DNA from 3 places in the Methylosinus sp. is20ea genome. Region 1 is predicted to be linked to each of the others. Evidence: predicted binding sites of a transcription regulator. Region 1 holds the regulator's gene; each other region holds the start of a gene.
The links. Region 1 encodes LexA, which represses DNA repair genes until DNA is damaged. Its sites were predicted from a motif close to TGTTCNNNNTGTGTTCNG; they were not measured.
Positions count from the first base shown of each region.

Region 2: AC6IY7_RS06070 (ImuA family protein) is a predicted target of LexA. The motif match lies at 3,894-3,911, and genes of this name have one in related genera.
Region 3: ssb (single-stranded DNA-binding protein) is a predicted target of LexA. The motif match lies at 1,937-1,954, and genes of this name have one in related genera.

Region 1 is NZ_AP046088.1:2,587,650-2,593,529, forward strand. Features, by position in the region: gene AC6IY7_RS11970 (OFA family MFS transporter) at 1-1,079, opposite strand, end outside; gene AC6IY7_RS11975 (LLM class flavin-dependent oxidoreductase) at 1,458-2,456, shown strand; gene AC6IY7_RS11980 (DUF433 domain-containing protein) at 2,644-3,297, shown strand; gene AC6IY7_RS11985 (DUF5615 family PIN-like protein) at 3,318-3,692, shown strand; gene lexA (transcriptional repressor LexA) at 3,856-4,560, shown strand; gene AC6IY7_RS11995 (AsmA family protein) at 4,829-5,880, shown strand, end outside.
Region 2 is NZ_AP046088.1:1,318,351-1,324,230, forward strand. Features, by position in the region: gene smc (chromosome segregation protein SMC) at 1-330, shown strand, start outside; gene AC6IY7_RS06050 (O-acetylhomoserine aminocarboxypropyltransferase/cysteine synthase family protein) at 663-1,958, opposite strand; gene AC6IY7_RS06055 (4Fe-4S dicluster domain-containing protein) at 2,246-2,434, shown strand; gene AC6IY7_RS06060 (helix-turn-helix domain-containing protein) at 2,612-3,169, opposite strand; gene AC6IY7_RS06065 (GNAT family N-acetyltransferase) at 3,232-3,789, shown strand; gene AC6IY7_RS06070 (ImuA family protein) at 3,968-4,783, shown strand; gene AC6IY7_RS06075 (Y-family DNA polymerase) at 4,695-5,880, shown strand, end outside.
Region 3 is NZ_AP046088.1:169,429-175,308, forward strand. Features, by position in the region: gene AC6IY7_RS00910 (YgiQ family radical SAM protein) at 1-1,141, shown strand, start outside; gene ssb (single-stranded DNA-binding protein) at 1,313-1,846, opposite strand; gene dctA (C4-dicarboxylate transporter DctA) at 1,987-3,300, opposite strand; gene AC6IY7_RS00925 (aldo/keto reductase) at 3,371-4,318, opposite strand; gene AC6IY7_RS00930 (2Fe-2S iron-sulfur cluster-binding family protein) at 4,343-4,672, opposite strand; gene mtnC (acireductone synthase) at 4,676-5,362, opposite strand; gene uvrA (excinuclease ABC subunit UvrA) at 5,718-5,880, shown strand, end outside.

The DNA.
Region 1 (5,880 bases):
ATGGCGTAGGTCGTCTTGCGGCCGAGCACGTCGGACCAGGTGGCCCAGAACAGACGCCCGCCGATGTTGCAGAGGCTGAGCAGGCCGGTGAAGCCGGCGGCGATGGCGGCGATCTTCGCCTTTTGCACGGCGTCGAGGCTGGAAAAGCCGGTGTCGAGGCCGATGAGCTTGCCGCCGAACACTTCCTGCAGCATGGGAGAAGCCATGCCGAGCACGCCGATGCCGGCGCTGACATTGAGCGTCAACACCGCCCACAGCAGCCAGAATTGCGGAGTCTTCCAGGCGACGTTCAAATGGACATGGCGATTGGTCACCATTTTATTGGCGGCCGTCGCCGAGGGCGCCCAGCCCTCCGGCTTCCAGCCGTCGTGCGGCACGCGATAGCCGAGCGAGCCGCCCACCATGAAGACGAAATAGATCGCCGCCATGGTGACGAAGGTCTGCCACACGCCGACGGAGCCGGGCGTCGCATAATAGGCCATCAGCTTGTCGGCGAGCGGCGCGCCGATCATCGCCCCGCCGCCGAAGCCCATGATCGCCATGCCCGTCGCCATGCCGCGCCGGTCCGGAAACCATTTGATGAGCGTCGAGACCGGCGAGATATAGCCGAGGCCGAGCCCTATGCCGCCGATGACGCCGGAGCCGAGCCACAGCATCCAGATCTGATGCAGATAGACGCCGGCCGCCGAGATCAGCAGGCCGCCGCACCAGCACACCGCCGCCGCGAGGCCGGCCTTGCGCGGTCCCGCGGTCTCCAGCCAATGGCCGAATATGGCGGCCGAGGAGCCGAGAAAGACGAAGAACAGCGTGAACGTCCAGCCGAGCATGCTGATCTTCCAATCGCAGCTCGTCGCGACGATGCTGGCGAAAAAGCTCATATCCGCCGGGCAGGCCTTGGGCTCGGCGCCGCCGACGGCGCGCGACAGCGGCAGCCAGAACACGCTGAAGCCGTAAGCCATGCCGATGCACAAATGCACGGCGAGAGCAGCCGGCGGCACCAGCCAGCGATTGAAGCCATGCGCTGCGATGGAGCGCTCCCGGCTCAGAAAATGCCGGGATGGCAAGGCGGCTACCGACATGAAATCCTCCGAAATCCAGCGCGCCCTGCGGGCGGCGTCGTGAGCGAACCGAAGCGCCGCCCCCGAGCGGCGCTCGCCATTCCTCGACAATGCCGACGGCGACGACTTTTTCAACTCTCTCTATCGGAAAATCGCCACAGCGACGACCATCGATCAATATCTATTTCCCGTCGCTTTATTCGATTCTTCTATTAGCGCCTATCCGACGGAATGGACAAAGGCTTCTCCAATCTGACCAAAATTCGCACGAAACGCCAATGATTTTGCGCTTGCGGGTGGGCGTCGCCGTCCATATCCTGTATGACGATATATAACTGCCGTATATAGCCACGCGCGGCGCGCGCTCCGAGCGGCGGCGCGCATCTCGAGAGCATCGCCATGCGGTTCGGCGTCTTCTGCACTTACGAAAATCCACAGCAGGATTACGCGCTCTGCTTCGAGACGCAGACGCGCCTCGTGCGTCATGCGGAGGCGCTCGGCTTCGAGGAGGCCTGGATCGCCGAGCATCATTTCGAGCCGGACGCCGTCTGCCCCTCCATTCTCGCGCTGCTGTCCTATCTCGCCGGCGTGACGACGACGATAAGGCTCGGCTCGGCCGCGGTTCTGCTCGCCTTTCGCAATCCGATCCAGGTGGCGGAGGATGTCGCGACGATCGATCTTCTGTCCAAGGGGCGGTTCGAGTTCGGCGTGGCGCGCGGCGGCCCATTCGAATTGCAGAACCGGCATTTCGGCGCCGGCAAAGATCAGGCGCGGGAGATGACCCTGGAGGCGCTCGGCCTCGTCAACCGCCTGCTCTATGAAGACAAGGTGACGTTCACCGGCGCGCATTACGAGGCCAATGGCCTGAGCATCACGCCGCGCCCGTTGCAAAAGCCGATCCCGACCTATCTCGCCACGACGACTCCGGGGGCGATTCGCTATGCCGCGCGCAATGGCTTCGGCGTGATGGCGGGCCCGCCTTTCCCGATCGAGCAGATTACAGAGACGCTGCGCATCTATCGCGAGGCGGCCGGGCCGGAGGGCGATCCGCGCTTCACACTGGCGCGCTTTTATTTCGCGGCGCCGCGACGCGAGCAGGCGCTGGCCGAGGCGGTTCCCTTCTTCGCCCGCTTCGCCGAGCGCATGCGCGGCAATTTCGCCCGCCAGGACGGGGCGGCGCCGCCTTCGCTGACCGAGGAGGGGCTGCTGCAGCGCTCGCTGATCGGCGATTTCGACGAGGTGGCCGAGAAGATCGCCGCCTATCGCGAGGAGACGGGCGCGCGGTCGATCTTGCTGAAGCCGATCTCGCGGGATGCGGAGAAGAATTTGCGCTCGCTCGAGGATTTCGCGCGGCATGTGCGGCCGATGCTGGGGGTGGAGGCGGCGGCGGCGCAGTGAGGGGGATTTGAGTTTGGTGTGGACTTGACCCTATTTCGAGAGGCGTCGCGCGAACTCGCGTTCTCCGAGACGTATGATAGGGGACGCTGGACATCTCGTGAATGTCGCGCTTTAGCTGGCGCCCGATCATGGTTCGGCTGTCGTATTTCTATCTTTTGTGATCTATTTAAACGCGGTAGGGTGCTTTATGGCTCAAAAACCGCACGATGAGATCGTTTCGGCCTTTACGGAGGAGCAGGCGTCCCGTCTTACCGGGATCACCGTGAACCAACTCCGTTATTGGGATAAGACGCGACTGTTTTCCCCGCAGTTTGCGGCCGCCGATCGGCGTGCGCCATTTAGTCGCGTCTATTCGTTTCAGGATATCGCTGCCTTACGAGTGCTGAATGTGCTCACAAAGCAGTATTCCGTGTCTGTGCAGCATCTTCGCGAAGTGGCAAAAAAGCTGTGCGCGATGGACAATGGCGCTTGGGCTCGAACAACTCTGTATGTTCTCAAGCGGAAAGTGAATTTTGTGGACCCTGCCGACGGGAAGCAAAAAGAGATCGTGAGCGGGCAATATGCGATTGGAATACCGCTCGAAAAAGTCGTTTCTGACACCAAGCGCGACGTGCAGCAAATGTCGGAGCGCTCTTCTTCGATGATCGGGATGGTGGAGACGCATCGCCACGTCGTTAGTAATTCTCCGGTAATCGCTGGAACACGAGTCCCTGTGAAAGCGATCAAGAGCTTTGCCGACGCTGGATACACCGTCGAGCAGATCCGATCTGAATATCCGACGCTTATGAGAGAAGACATAGAAGCTGCAATTTCCTACAAGTCGAAAATCAAGGCCGCGTGATAGAGAAGAATTGCCTACGTTTGTTCCTCGACGAATGCGTGCCGGACGGCGTCGGGCGCGTCTTTTCTGATGCGGGGCACCATGTGATCTTTCTTCGAGAAGCGGGCGCGCGAGGCTCGCCAGACCCACTTGTTTGCACATTAGCGGAGGCAAACGCCGCCATCCTCGTGAGCCTCGACGGCGATATGAAGCAACTCGCGAAAGAAAACGGGATCAGCAAAAAGCGATTTATAAATCTGAGCCTTATCAAATTTTCCTGTGAAACCGTGAAGGCTGCGCAGCGCGCCGTTGACGCGATGTCGGTGATCGAGCACGAATGGCAACGAAGCCGAGGCCACGAAGGAAGGCGCGTTTTCATCGAGATTTATCCGGGAACGATCTCGATCAAGCGGTGAATTTGCCTTGGCGCTTGGCCGATACGGGGACTCGCGACACCACCCTTGCGGAACGCACCGAGAACGCCTATCCTCCTGTTCATGATTTGTTTATGAAGGCGCGCCATCATGCGCGCGCCAGATGGAAGCGCGCCGCAGGCCGGGCGGCGCCGGGGGTTCTCCTATGCTGACCAAGAAACAGAGCGATTTGCTGCGCTTCATCCATGAGCGCCTGAAGGAGACCGGCGTGCCGCCCTCCTTCGACGAGATGAAGGACGCGCTCGATCTGCGGTCCAAATCCGGCATTCACAGGCTCATTCTCGCGCTCGAGGAGCGCGGCTTCATTCGTCGTCTGCCCAATCGCGCCCGCGCGCTCGAGGTGCTGCGCCTGCCCGAATCGGCGACCCCCCGCGTCGCCGCGCGCGGCGGCAAATTCTCGCCCTCCGTCATAGAGGGCGCGCTCGGCCGCATGCGGTCGGTCCCGGCCGGGGAGCCGGAGTCCGATCAGCAGGTGGCGATCCCGGTCATGGGCCGCATCGCCGCCGGCACGCCCATCTCCGCGCTGCAGAGCCGCAGCCACACCATCAATCTGCCGCCGGACATGCTCGGCGGCGGCGAGCATTTCGCGCTCGAGGTGCGCGGCGATTCGATGATCGAGGCCGGCATTCTCGACGGCGACGTCGTCGTGGTGAAGAAGCAGGACACCGCCGACACGGGCGATATCGTCGTCGCCCTCATCGACGAGGAGGAGGCGACGCTGAAGCGCCTGCGCAAGCGCGGCGCTTCAATAGCGCTCGAGGCCGCCAATCCGGCCTATGAGACGCGCATTTTCGGGCCGGATCGCGTACGCATCCAGGGCCGGCTGGTCAGCCTTCTGCGCAAATACTGAGGTCGGGCTCGCCGCCACGATCTCGCCGCCCTTTGCGGCCATGTTCCCGGCCTCGCGCGCTTCTCGCGCGCGGGCCTTTTCGCGCGGCGGACAAGCGAATAAGGCGTGTCTCGAGCGTATCGCGCCTCGCGTAGGGGCGCGCGCTGCGTCGCCCGCGGCTCTTGCGGCCGCCCCGCCTCTTTCTGCATGGACGCCCGCCTCTTTCTGCATGGACGATGGAATGTCGCACTCGACCGGCCCAATGCGCGAACTCGAAGGATCGAAGCCCATGGCCGTCGGCCGCCGTCTGCATTTCGCGCGCCCCTCGCGCCGCTGGCTGCTGGCGCTCGGCGCCGTCGCGGCGGTGGCGCTCGGAGCCGCGCTCGCGCCCTGGACCTTCTCCACCAGCGCGCTGCTCGAGGAGATTTCCGGCCAGCTCAACGCCTCTTCCGGGCTCTATATCGCCGCCAAGGGGCGCTCGACCTTCTCGCTGCTGCCGCGCCCGCACATCACCATCGACAGCATCGCCTTCGCCGATCCGACCGCCGCGCTCACCATCGAGGCCGAGCGGCTGCACGGCAATGTGCTGCTCCTGCCATTGCTCGCCGGCCGGCTCGAGATCGCCGACGTCGAGCTGATTCGCCCCTCGATCGAGGTCGATCTCGACCGCAAGCCGATGACCACCGCCGGCGCCGCGGTGCGCGCTGCGGCGGCGCGGCCTTCGACGCCCGCGGCCGAAAAAGCGGACCGCGCGCGGCTCGGCGGCGTCTCCATCGTCTCCGGCGTCGCGCGGCTCAAATATGCCGGCGGCGAGGAGACGCTCCAGGACATAGACGCGACGCTCGACTGGCGCACCGTCGGCTCGCCGGCGACGCTCGACGCGGCCTTCTCCTGGGGCGGCGAGCGTCCGCGCGCCATGCTGTGGGTGCTCAAGCCCGGCGCGCTGTTGCGCGGCGAGCAGACGCCGGTCACTGTGAGGCTCGATTCCGACAGCTTGCGGCTGGAGGCGGAGGGTTTCGGCCAGCTCGGGGCCAAGCCGCGCTACATGGGGCGTCTGAGCGGCTCCTCGCCGTCGCTGCGCCATGCGCTCGGCCTCGCCAAGGTGAGCGCGCCGCTGCCGGGTCCTTTCGAGAATGTGCAGCTCTCCGCCAAGGCCAGCGTCGGGCTGCGCGATTTCCAGCTCACCGATCTGAAGCTCTCGGCCGACGACAATGAGTTCGAGGGCTCCTTCGCGCTGCGCCACGAGGGCGACAAGCCGATCGTCCATGCGACTCTCGCCAGCAATTTCGTGTCGCTGAAGCCGATGATCGCCGATCTGCCGGCGCTCTCCGGCGCGGACGG
Region 2 (5,880 bases), 1.3 Mb from region 1:
AAGCCGCAGACGATGACGCTGCTCTCCGGCGGCGAGCAGGCGCTGACCGCAATGTCGCTGATCTTCGCGGTCTTCCTCACCAATCCGTCGCCGATCTGCGTGCTCGACGAGGTGGACGCGCCGCTCGACGATTACAATGTCGAGCGCTTCTGCGATCTGCTCGAGGACATGCGCAAGAAGACCGACACGCGTTTCGTCGCCATCACGCATAATCCCATCACGATGGCGCGCATGGATCGTCTGTTCGGTGTGACCCAGGCCGAGCGCGGCATTTCGCAGCTCGTCTCCGTCGATCTCGAGCAGGCCGAGAGATACGCGCAGGCGGTCTGAGGACGCGGGAGGCCCTCTCCCCCCTATCGAACGCACATATCCTCCTCGTCCCCACGACGTCCTGGCCGGGCTTGTCCCGGCCATCCACGCCAACGTGCGCCGCGGCGTCATAGAAGTTTGGCGTGACGCCGCAGCTCAGGCGGCGCCAGCCGGGGGACGAATCCGTCGATGGCGGGCGCTTTCCTTTGGCTTCTCCATCTGCTTGGCGTGGATGGCCGGGACAAGCCCGGCCATGACGGCCGATGTCTCGCGATGTGTGAATCCGATAGCGCTATTCGCGGGAGGGCCGGGGAGGGGGCGATTCCACGCCCTCTTTCACAATTTCCCGCGCGTCAGCTCGCCGCCTTCAGCGCCTGATCCAGATCGGCGAGAATATCGTCGATATGCTCTATGCCGATGGCGAGGCGCACATAGCCGGGCGTCACGCCGGTCGCGAGCTGCGCTTCCGGCGACAGCTGCGAATGCGTCGTCGTCGCCGGATGAATGGCGAGGCTGCGCGCATCGCCGATATTGGCGACATGATAGAAGAGCTTCAGCGCATCGATGAAATTGCGCCCCGCCTCGAGGCCGCCGGCGAGCTCGAAACCGACCAGCGCGCCATATTTGCCCTTCAGATATTTGTCGGCGCGCTCGCGCTCCGCGCCGCTCTGGCGCGAGGGATGAATGACTTTCGTGACCTCGAAGCGCGTCGAAAGAAAATCCGCGACCGCCTGCGCATTGGCGACATGCCGCTCGATGCGCAGCGGCAGCGTCTCGACGCCCTGCAGCGTGAGGAAAGAATTGAAGGGCGAAGGCGCTGAGCCGAGATCGCGCAGCAATGTCGTGCGCGCCTTGATGATATAGGCGACGGGGCCGAGAGGCTTGACCGCCTCCACCCAGACCGCGCCGTGATAGCTCGCATCCGGCGTGTTGAGCGCAGGCTGACGCTCGGGAAATTTCTCCCAATCGCAATTACCGCCGTCGATGATGGCGCCGCCGATCGACGTGCCATGGCCGCCGATATATTTGGTCGTCGAATAGACGACGATCGCCGCGCCATGCTCGAGCGGCTTCACCAATAGCGGCGCCGCGGTGTTGTCGGCGATGAGCGGAATGCCATATTCGCGGCCGATCGCCGCCACTTCCGCAATGGGGAAGACGGTGAGCTTGGGATTGGGCAGAGTCTCGGCGTAATAGGCGCGCGTGCGATCATCGGTGGCGCGTCGAAAATTCTCCGGATCGCTCGGATCGACGAAGCGCACCTCGAGGCCCTGGTCCTTCAGCGTGTTGGCGAAGAGATTCCAGGTGCCGCCATAGAGATCGGTGGAGGCGACGACATTGTCGCCGGCGCGCGCCAGATTCTGCAGCGCAAAGGCCGAAGCCGCCTGTCCCGAGGAAAGAGCGAGCGCCGCGACGCCGCCCTCGAGCGCGGCGAGACGCTCCTCGAGGATGGAGGTCGTCGGATTGCCGATGCGCGTGTAGATATTGCCGAGCTCCTTCAGCGCGAAGAGATCGGCCGCATGCTGCGAATCGCGGAACTGATAGGAGGTCGTCTGATAGATGGGCGGCGCGACGGCGCCGGTCGCCGGATCGGAACGCCAGCCGGCGTGGAGGGCCAGGGTCTCGGGATGCTTGGTGTCGACAGGCATTTCCGTCCTCGTTCTTTTATCGCGCATCGGCGCGTTCGTGGGGCGCGCATTCACGCATTCTCGGGGCGCAGATTCTCGGCGGATTAAACCGGATTATTAGTCTACGAGCAATGTGGGGTTTCGAACCGTCGCCGCCCTGCGTCGGCGCGACGATCCGCCGCGAGCGGAAGCGGCCCGCACCCGCCGCGGGTAAATTGAAACGATTCTTGCTTACCCCCATCTGTCGCGTCGAGACGCGCGGCGCCTTTCCACGGGAGCCGCGCCCCAGCACAATCGGGGAGAGCATAATGGCCTTGAAGATCATCGCTTCGCAATGCACGGTTTGCGGAGCTTGTGAGTTCGACTGTCCCACCGCCGCCATTCGCATGAAGGGCGACACCTATATCATCGACCCCAAGAAGTGCACGGAATGCGACGGCGAGTCTCCGCATTGCGCCGAGGTTTGTCCGGTTCCCGACACTTGCGTCCCTGCGTGACGCCAGACGCGACACATTCGTCGACGCGAGCAGCCCTCCCCGGCGGAATTTCCCCGGGGAGAGGCGGAAGCGTGTTTATTTTCTGCGGCTTGGCACGCTAGCGCGCCACCGCCTTCAGCGCCGCATTGCGAACGGCCCGGCCCATCGAGTGACGCTCTCGCCATTCGGCGAAGCCTCCTATCTCCGCAGGACCGCCACGAGATAACGGCACGGCTCGGAAGCGGCGTTCAGATAGGTCACGTCCTGCGGCTCGCCGAATCGAAGGCGGTCGCCGACGGACAGGAGATGGTCTTCGTCGCCCTCCCGCAGACGCAGCTCTCCCTCCAAAATCCAGACGACATGCCGGCGGTCCTTATAGGCGCTCGCCGGGAAGAATACGCTCCGGCCGGCCGGCAAAGTGATCTCGACCAATTCGAAATCCACTCCCGGATCGACGAAAATCTGCCTGCGCAGGTAATCCGTCTCCGGGTCGCGCCAGATCGGCTGGCCGTCGGCGCGCAGCAGACGCGCAGGAGGCGCCGCCCGCTCGAAATTCAGCAATTCGGCCAGCGTCAGGCCGAAGGCCGCGGCGACCCGGGCCAGAGTATTCGCCGTCGGGCTCGCTTCGACGCGTTCGATCTTGCTCAGCATCGCCTTGGAGACGCTGGAACGCGCCGCGAGCTCCGCGAGCGACCAGCGGCGGCCCTCTCGTTCTTCGCGGACGCGGTTGGCGAGAGCTCGATCGACACTTTCCATTATATTGGACATATCGTATTATATAGTTGACGACATGACCGATCAAGCCGAGGCGTTTCACAATGCCGACGATCAGACCCGCCCGCCCGGAGGACGCCGCCGCCATAGCGTCCATCTACGCGCCCTATGTGCGCGAAACGGCGGTCTCCTTCGAGACCACGCCTCCCGACACGGAAGAAATGTCGCGGCGCATAGAGGCCTGCATGGCGATGTATCCTTGGCTCGTCGCGGAGGATGGCGAAAGGATCGCGGGCTATGTCTATGCGGGCCGATACAGCGGCCGGGCGGCCTATGACTGGTCCGCCGAGGCGACCGTCTATCTCCACCCCGATTACCATCGGAAGCGCATCGCGAGACGACTCTATGAAATGCTTTTCGGGCTTTTGAAGCGCCAGGGCGTCCATGGTCTGTTCGCCATGATCACTCTGCCGAACGAGGCCAGCATCGGCCTCCATCGCTCATTGGGGATGAGAGAGATCGGCGTCTATCGCGAGGTCGGATTCAAATTCGAGGCATGGCGCGACGTGCTGTCCATGGGCATGACGCTTTCCGATCACACGCCCGAAAAGCCGCTCACGCCCTTTCCCCGGCTGGCGCTCGACGAGCGGGACTTCGGATAGCGGGACGCGCGACCCCGCCGAGCCCCGGCCGCTATTCCCGGTCGGCCCATCGGGAGAAACTGGAAACACCCCCGCTTGACTCTCCCCCACAGCGGAGTCAGTCTGAGAACAAATAGGCAACACTCTGGAGATCGGGGACCCGATGTCGCGCAGCGGCTCATCGGAACGCATTGTTTTTTTGCGTCGTCGGATCGCCGCGCTGGAGACGGCGGGCGGCGCGGCGCCCACGGCCGTTCCGACGCCGAGCCTGCGGGACGACGGGCTGTCGCGCCTGTTCGATCCCGGCCGCGGCGGCGGCCTCAGCGAGGCGCTGCCGGCGCGGCCGACCGACGCGGCGGCGGCGGCCGGCTTCGCCTTCGCCCTCGCGCTGCGCCGTTTGCGCCTGCGACCGCAGGGCGGGATCGTCTGGATCGCCGAGGATATGGCGGCGCGCGAGCTCGGCCTGCCCTATGGGCGCGGCCTGCAGGCGGCGGGCCTGCCGCCGGAGCGGCTGGTGCTGGCGCGCACCCGCCGCCCGCGCGAGACGCTCTGGGCCATGGAGGAGGCGCTGAAAAGCGGCGCCGCCGTCGTCATCGCCGAGAGCTGGGCCGAGAGCTGGGCCGAGGCCGGCGCCTACGACCTCACCGCCTCGCGGCGGCTGGCCCTCGCCGCCCGCCGCAACGGGAGCGCCGGCCTGCTGCTGCTGCCACGCGCGGCCGGCGCCGCGCAAAGACTCGCCAGCGCCGCCGAGACGCGCTTCGAGATCGCCGCCTGCGCGCCGCCGCCGCGGGCCGAGGGCGCGCCGCGGCCCCTGCCCGGCCCGCCCGCTTTTCGCCTGCGCGTCGTCAAGGCGCGCGGCATCGTCGGCGCCTTCGACCCGCAGGCATGGCGCGACATCGTCTTCGACCATGAGGAGGCCGAGTTCCATGGGGCGCCTTTCCATACGTTGCCTCGCCCTGTTTCTGCCGCGCCTTCCGACCGACCGGCTCGCGCGCAAAAACGCGCCCTCGCCTGAGGCGCCCTTCGCCGTCTGGGCCAAGCTCGGCGGCGCCGAGCGGCTGACCGTCGTCGACGCGCGCGCCGAGGCGGCCGGGCTCGTCCCCGGCATGACGGTCGCCGACGCCCGCGCCATGCGCCCCGCTCTGCGGCTGGCGGAAGCCGACCCCCGAGCCGACGCCGATCTGCTCGGGCGGATCGCCGATTGGTGCCGCCGCTTCACGCCGCTCGCCGCGACCGATCCGCCGGACGGACTCCTCATGGATGTCACCGGCGCGGCGCATCTCTTCGGCGGCGAGACCGCGCTGCTGGCGGAGGTCGAGCGCCGCCTCGCCGCCCAGGGTTTCGCGGCCCGAGGGGCGATCGCGCCCGGCCCGGCGCTGGCGCGGGCGCTGGCGCGCTTCTCCCGCCTGCGCCATGTGCCGGAGGGGGCGACGCAGGCGGAGCTGGAGGCGATCGCCGCGCGCTTGCCCGTCGCCGCGCTCGCTCTCGACGAGACGGCGCGCCACAGGCTCGACCGCGCCGGGCTGCGCAGCCTGGGCGACCTGCTGGCGCGGCCGCGCGCGCCGCTCGCAGCAAGACTCGGGACAAAGGCCATGGCGCAGCTCGACGCCATCGCCTGCCGCAGTCGCGAGCCGATCTCGCCGCGCTTCGAGGCCCCGGATTTCATGGCCGAGCGCCGCTTTCCCGAGGGGCTCACGCGGCAGGAGGACATAGAGCGCACGCTGGCCGGCCTCGCCCGCGAGTTGTGCCTGCTGCTCGAGCGCCATGGCGTCGGCGCGCGGGAGCTCGAAGCGGTCTTCTACCGCGTCGACGGCGCGGTCGCGCATATAGAGACGGGGACCAGCCGGCCGCTGCGCGACCCCGAGACGATCGCCCTGCTGCTGCGCGAGCGCCTCGCCGTGCTGGCGGAGGAAGGGCTCGACACCGGCTATGGCTATGACGTGCTGCGGCTCGGCGCGGCGCGGGTCGAGCTGTGCGACGCGCCGCAGGAATATCTCGGGCTCGGAAAAATCGATCTGGCCGGTCGGGAAGAGGAAAGCCGCGCGAGCCTCGACGATCTCGTCGACCGGCTCGGCGCGCGGCTCGGCCCCCGTCGCGTGCTGCGAGTCTATC
Region 3 (5,880 bases), 1.6 Mb from region 1:
GCTCACCGCGCCGCCCATTCCGCTGACCATGGCGGAAATGGACGGCGTCTATGATCTGCCCTTTGCGCGCGCGCCGCATCCTTCCTACACGCAGGCTATCCCTGCATGGGAGATGATCCGTCATTCGGTGACGATCATGCGCGGCTGCTTCGGCGGCTGCTCCTTCTGCTCCATCACCGAGCATGAGGGGCGCATCATCCAGTCGCGCTCGGAAGGCTCGATCCTCAAAGAAATCGAGATGATCCGCGACAAGACCGAGGGTTTTACCGGCATCATCTCCGACATTGGCGGGCCGACGGCGAATATGTATCGCCTCGCCTGCAAGGACCGCGAGACCGAGGCGCTGTGCCGGCGGCCCTCCTGCGTCTATCCGGACATTTGCAAGAATCTCGAGACCAGCCACGACTCGCTGATCCAGCTCTATCGCAAGGCGCGCGCGCTGCCCGGCGTGAAGAAAGTGATGGTGGCGTCTGGCGTGCGCTATGATCTCGCGGTGAAGAGCCCGGCCTATGTGCGCGAGCTGGTCGAGCATCATGTCGGCGGCTATCTCAAAATTGCGCCCGAACATACGGAGAGCGGCCCGCTCGCCAAAATGATGAAGCCCGGCATAGGCTCCTACGATCGCTTCAAGCGTCTGTTCGACGCGGCGGCGCAGGCGGCCAAGAAGCAATATTTCCTCATCCCCTATTTCATCGCGGCCCATCCGGGCACGAGCGACGAGGATATGTTGAATCTGGCGCTATGGCTGAAGAAGAACGGCTATCGCGCCGATCAGGTGCAGACCTATCTGCCCTCGCCCATGGCGCTGTCGACGGCCATGTATCACTCGGGCTTCAATCCGCTGAAGCCGGTGCGGCGCGGCGCGTCGGAGAAGGTCGATGCGGTGAAGGGCCTGCGCCAGCGCCGCCTGCACAAAGCCTTTCTGCGCTATCACGATCCCGAGAACTGGCCCGTGCTGCGCGATGCGCTGAAGGCGATGGGCCGCGCCGATCTCATCGGCCCGGGCAAGCACCATCTGGTGCCGGGCTGGCAACCCGCGGGAACCGGCAAGGCCGGCGAAGGCCGCCGCACGGGCCAGAACGGCGCGCGGCCGCAGACACGGGAATTCCGGACGAATGGGCTGCGCTCGCGCGGGTCGTAGCGATTGTGAGAGCCGGAAGCGCCCCCTCCCCACCCCCCGCTGTGCGGGAGAGGGAGTAGATTGCGCCCGTCATCGAAACTTCACGAACCGCCCGCAGCCCCCCTCGCGCAGCGGGTGAGGGGGGCTCAGCGCAACCAGCGACTCCCGTCGAGGCGCGATGCGCCTCGACCATCAGAACGGAATATCGTCGTCGAGCTGCTCCGACAGACGTCCACCGCTAGCCGGCGCGGGAGAACGCTCGGCGGGCGGGCGCTCCATCGGCGAGGAGCGGCCGAAGCTGGAGCCGCCGCCGCCGCCGCTCGACTGATAGGAGCCGCCGCCGCCTTCATAATCGCCCTCGCCGCGACCGCCGCCTTTGCTGTCGAGCAGCGTCAGCTCGCCGCGGAAGCGTTGCAGCACGACGTCGGTCGCCCGACGCTGCACGCCGTCCTTGTCCTGATATTCACGCGTCTGCAGCTGGCCCTCGAGATAGATCTTGGAGCCCTTGCGGCAATATTGCTCGGCGATCTTCCCGAGATTCTCGTTGAAGATCGACACATTGTGCCATTCCGTGCGGTCCTTGCGCTCGCCGCTGCTGCGATCGCGCCAGGATTCCGTCGTCGCCACGGAGAAAGAGACGACGCGGTCGCCCGACGGCAGTGTGCGCACTTCCGGGTCGCGGCCCAGATTCCCCACCAGGATGACCTTGTTGACGCTGCCCGCCATGACCCTCTCCGCTTATGAATGTCCGAGGCACCTTAGTCCGAAACGCGCGAGCGCGAAGGCGTTCCGCCGCCTTGTCCACAATTCGCGCGATGTTCTTTTTTTGTTCTAGCATCCGCGTCGGGCGGGCGCAATGCCCCCGCTCATTGCGTCGTGATTGCGGTTTCCACATCGCTCGGGTCGATGCGGCGCGAGAGGCCGGCGGCGAGCTTGTCGTGGTCGAGCTCGCCCTCCCACCAGGCGACGACGATTGTCGCCACGCCATTGCCGCAAATATTGGTGAGCGCGCGGCATTCGCTCATGAATTTATCGACGCCGATGACGATCGCCATGCCCGGCGCGAGACGCGGGTCGATCGAGGCGAGCGTCGCGCCAAGCGTGATGAAGCCGGCGCCGGTCACGCCCGAGGCGCCCTTCGACGTCAGCATCGCCACGGTGAGAATGACGAATTGCTGTCCCGCCGAGAGCTCGACGCCGAGCGCCTGGGCGATGAACAGGCTCGTCAGCGTCATATAGATATTGGTGCCGTCGAGATTGAAGGAATAGCCGGTCGGCACGACGAGTCCGACGACCGATTTCGAGCAGCCCAAGCGCTCGAGCTTCTCCATGAGCTGCGGCAGCGCGCTCTCCGACGAAGAGGTGCCGAGCACGATCAGCAATTCGTCGCGAATATAGGCGAGGAAGCGGAAAATGCTGAAGCCGACGAAATGCGCGACGACGCCGAGCGCGACGACAACGAATAAAATGGAGGTGATATAGAAGGAGCCGACCAGCCAAGCGAGGCTCAGCAGCGACTGCGAGCCATATTTGCCGACCGTATAGCCCATGGCGCCGAAAGCGCCGAGCGGCGCCGCCTTCATCACGATCGCGATGACGCCGAACATGGCGTGGCCGGCCTCGTCGATGAAGCCGCCCAGCGCCCTGCCCCGCTCGCCGAGCGCCATCAGCGCGAAGCCGAAGAGGATAGAGAACAGCAGCACTTGCAGAATATCGCCTCTGGCGAAGGCGCCGATGACGCTGTCGGGAATGACGCCGAGCACGAATTCGACCGGGCTGCGCTGCGCGGTCGGCTCAAGATATTTGGCGACGGCGGCAGTGTCCGCCTTGCCCGAAAAACCTTCGCCCGGCCGCAGCACATTGCCGACGAGAAGGCCGAGCGCCAGGGCTATGGTCGAGACGACTTCGAAATAGACGAGCGCCTTGACGCCGACGCGCCCGACCTTGGCGGCGCTCTCGAGATGGGCGATGCCGGAGACGATGGTGCAGAAGATGATCGGCGCGATCACCATTTTGATGAGATTGACGAAGCCCTTGCCCATCGCCTCCATCCAGGGGCTCATGGCGATGTCGGGAAAATAGACGCCGAGCAATGCGCCGAGCACGATGGCGGCGAGCACTTGCAGATAGAGACTATGCGCGCTTTTGCGCGGCGCCTCGGCCGTGGCGGCGGCTGTCAATTTCGGCTCCTCTTTCCCGTCTCATTCGTCGATTATTCCTAGACCGGGAGCCGAAAGCGGGCAATGGCGCTCATGCGCTCACCATGTCGAGCCGCATCAGCGTTCGCGCGTCGAGCGTCAGCGTCATCGCGCCGAAAATCTCCGCGAGCTGGGCGAGGCTGGTGACGCTGACGATCGGCGCGGTCACGCCCGGCTGGGCCAGCAGCCAGGCGATGGCGATCTGCGCCGGAGTGGCGGCGAATTGCGTGGCGGCGCGGTCGAGCTCGCGCAGAATATCGAGGCTGCGATCGTCGAGAATGCGCGCGACGACGGCGCCGCGCGCCGCGCCGACCGTATCCTCCATCGAGCGATATTTGCCGGTGAGGAATCCCGCTTCCAACGCGCGGAAGGGAATGACGCCCAAATCCTCCTCGAGGCACAGCCGGCGCAGATCGCCTTCGTAAAAGGCGCGGGTGACGAGATTGTAATGCGGCTGCAGGCAGGAAAACAGCGGCAGCCCATGGGCTCGCGCGGTCGCCAGCGCCTCGGCGAGGCGCGGCGCCGAATAATTGGACGCGCCGATGGCCCGCACTTTGCCGCTCTGGATGAGGCGCGCGAAAGCCTCCAGCGTCTCGTCGAACGAGACCGCGGTGTCGTCGAAATGCGCCTGATAGAGATCGATCCGATCGGTTCCGAGCCGACGCAGCGACTCCTCGGCCGAGCGGATGATGTGGGCGCGGGAGAGGCCCTTGCCCAGATTTGGCATATCGCCACCGACCTTGGTCGCGATCAGAACCCGATCGCGCTTGCCCGTCGCCTTCAGCCAATTGCCGATGATCGTTTCGGACTCGCCGCCCTTATGGCCGGGCGCCCAGGTCGAATAGGTGTCGGCGGTGTCGATCAGCGCGAAGCCGCGATCGACGAACGCGTCCAGAATGGCGCCGGAGGTCGCCTCGTCCACCGTCCAGCCGAAGACGTGACAGCCGAGCACGAGGGGGGCGCAGTCGAGGCCCGACCGGCCGAGCTTGCGATGTCGCATGAGAACGCTCCGCCCGCTGCGCCGCTAGCTATTGCTGTAATCCTCCGGGGCGATGCGGACATGCATACCGTCTAGGCCCGAGTCGAATTTCATCTGGCAGGCGAGGCGCGAATTGAGCTCGCGGTTGGCGGCCTTGGCCAGCATGATGGCCTCGGCGGGCTCCATGGGGGGCATGGCGACGCCGTCGGGCAGATCGACATAGATTTGGCAGGTGGCGCAGGTGCAACTGCCGCCGCATTCCGCGACCAGCTCCTCTACGCCCGATTTGCGGATCAGCTTCATCATCGTCGCGCGATCCTTGCCGGCGATCTCCGACCTCGTCCCGTCGCGCGTCTCGAGCGTGAATTTCGCCATTCGTCACTGTCCGATGTTCGAGGAGGCGAGATCGGGGCTGACCTCATGGCCGCTGGCGACGGAGCCGTCGCGCGCGATGCGGATGGTCGCGAGGCCAGCGGTCTTGGCGGCGTCCAATTCGTCCTCGTTTTCCGACAGCAGGAGGATGGACGCCGCGGGCAGGGCCAGACTCTCGCAGATGTCGCGATAGGAGCCGGGCTCGATCTTCTGGCCGAGCGAAGTGTCGAAAAACCCTTCGAACAGGCCGGTCGGATCCTCGGTCGCGCAGCGGCGCAGCAGCAGCTTTTGCGCCTCCGCCGAATTGGACGAATAGACGAACAGGCGAAGCCCGGCGGCGGCCCAGGATTTCAAGCAATCGACCACATCCGGATAGAGCGCGCCAGCGAGCTCGCCCTTGTCGAAAGCCTCCTGCCAGACGAGGCCCTGAAGGATTTTCAGCGGCGTCGCCTTGCGGCCCTGCTTCATCCAGCGCAGCAGCAGCGATTCCGCCTGCGTGGGATCGAGCTCATAGCCGCCCATCAGGCGTCCGGTCTCCTCCAGCGCCTCCTCCACCACCTCGTCCTCGGCGTGCTCGGCGATGTAGCTCCCGAGCCGCTGGGCGGCGAGGGGCGTGAGCGTCTCGGTCATGAAAGCCATCGGAAGGACGACGCCTTCGAGATCGATCAAGACGGCGCGGACGGGCTCGCTCATCGCGCCGCCTCCCCTGCGGAAAATTGTCCGTATAGCGCCATCGAACCGCTCGCCTTTCCCGATTGTCCCGGTCGAGACAGCATGATTTGTGCCGCGCCTTATGAAGGCGGGCGGCCACGGTCAAGCTCTGGCTGTCGCTCGAGCCTGTGGATTAGTGCGTCGCAGCATGGCAAGAGAGGACGGAGGGCGTAAGATCGATCGCCCGCCGGCCCTTTCCCTCATTCTCCCCCGCGACGCGGGAGAGGCGCCGACGTCGCGCAAGCCCTCGATGATGCGCCGAATCTACCCCCTCCCCCGCGCAGCGGGGAAGGGTCGGGGAGGGGGCGAACCCAACGCTCCAGTTCTGGTCGTGCACATGCGAAGCTCGAAAAAATCCGCCGCTGAAGCCTCACTCGACGATCTGTTCGACGGCAAGGTCATCTCCATTCGCGGCGCGCGCGAGCATAATCTCAAAAATGTCGATCTCGTCATTCCGCGCGACAAGCTCGTCGTCTTCACCGGACTCTCGGGATCGGGCA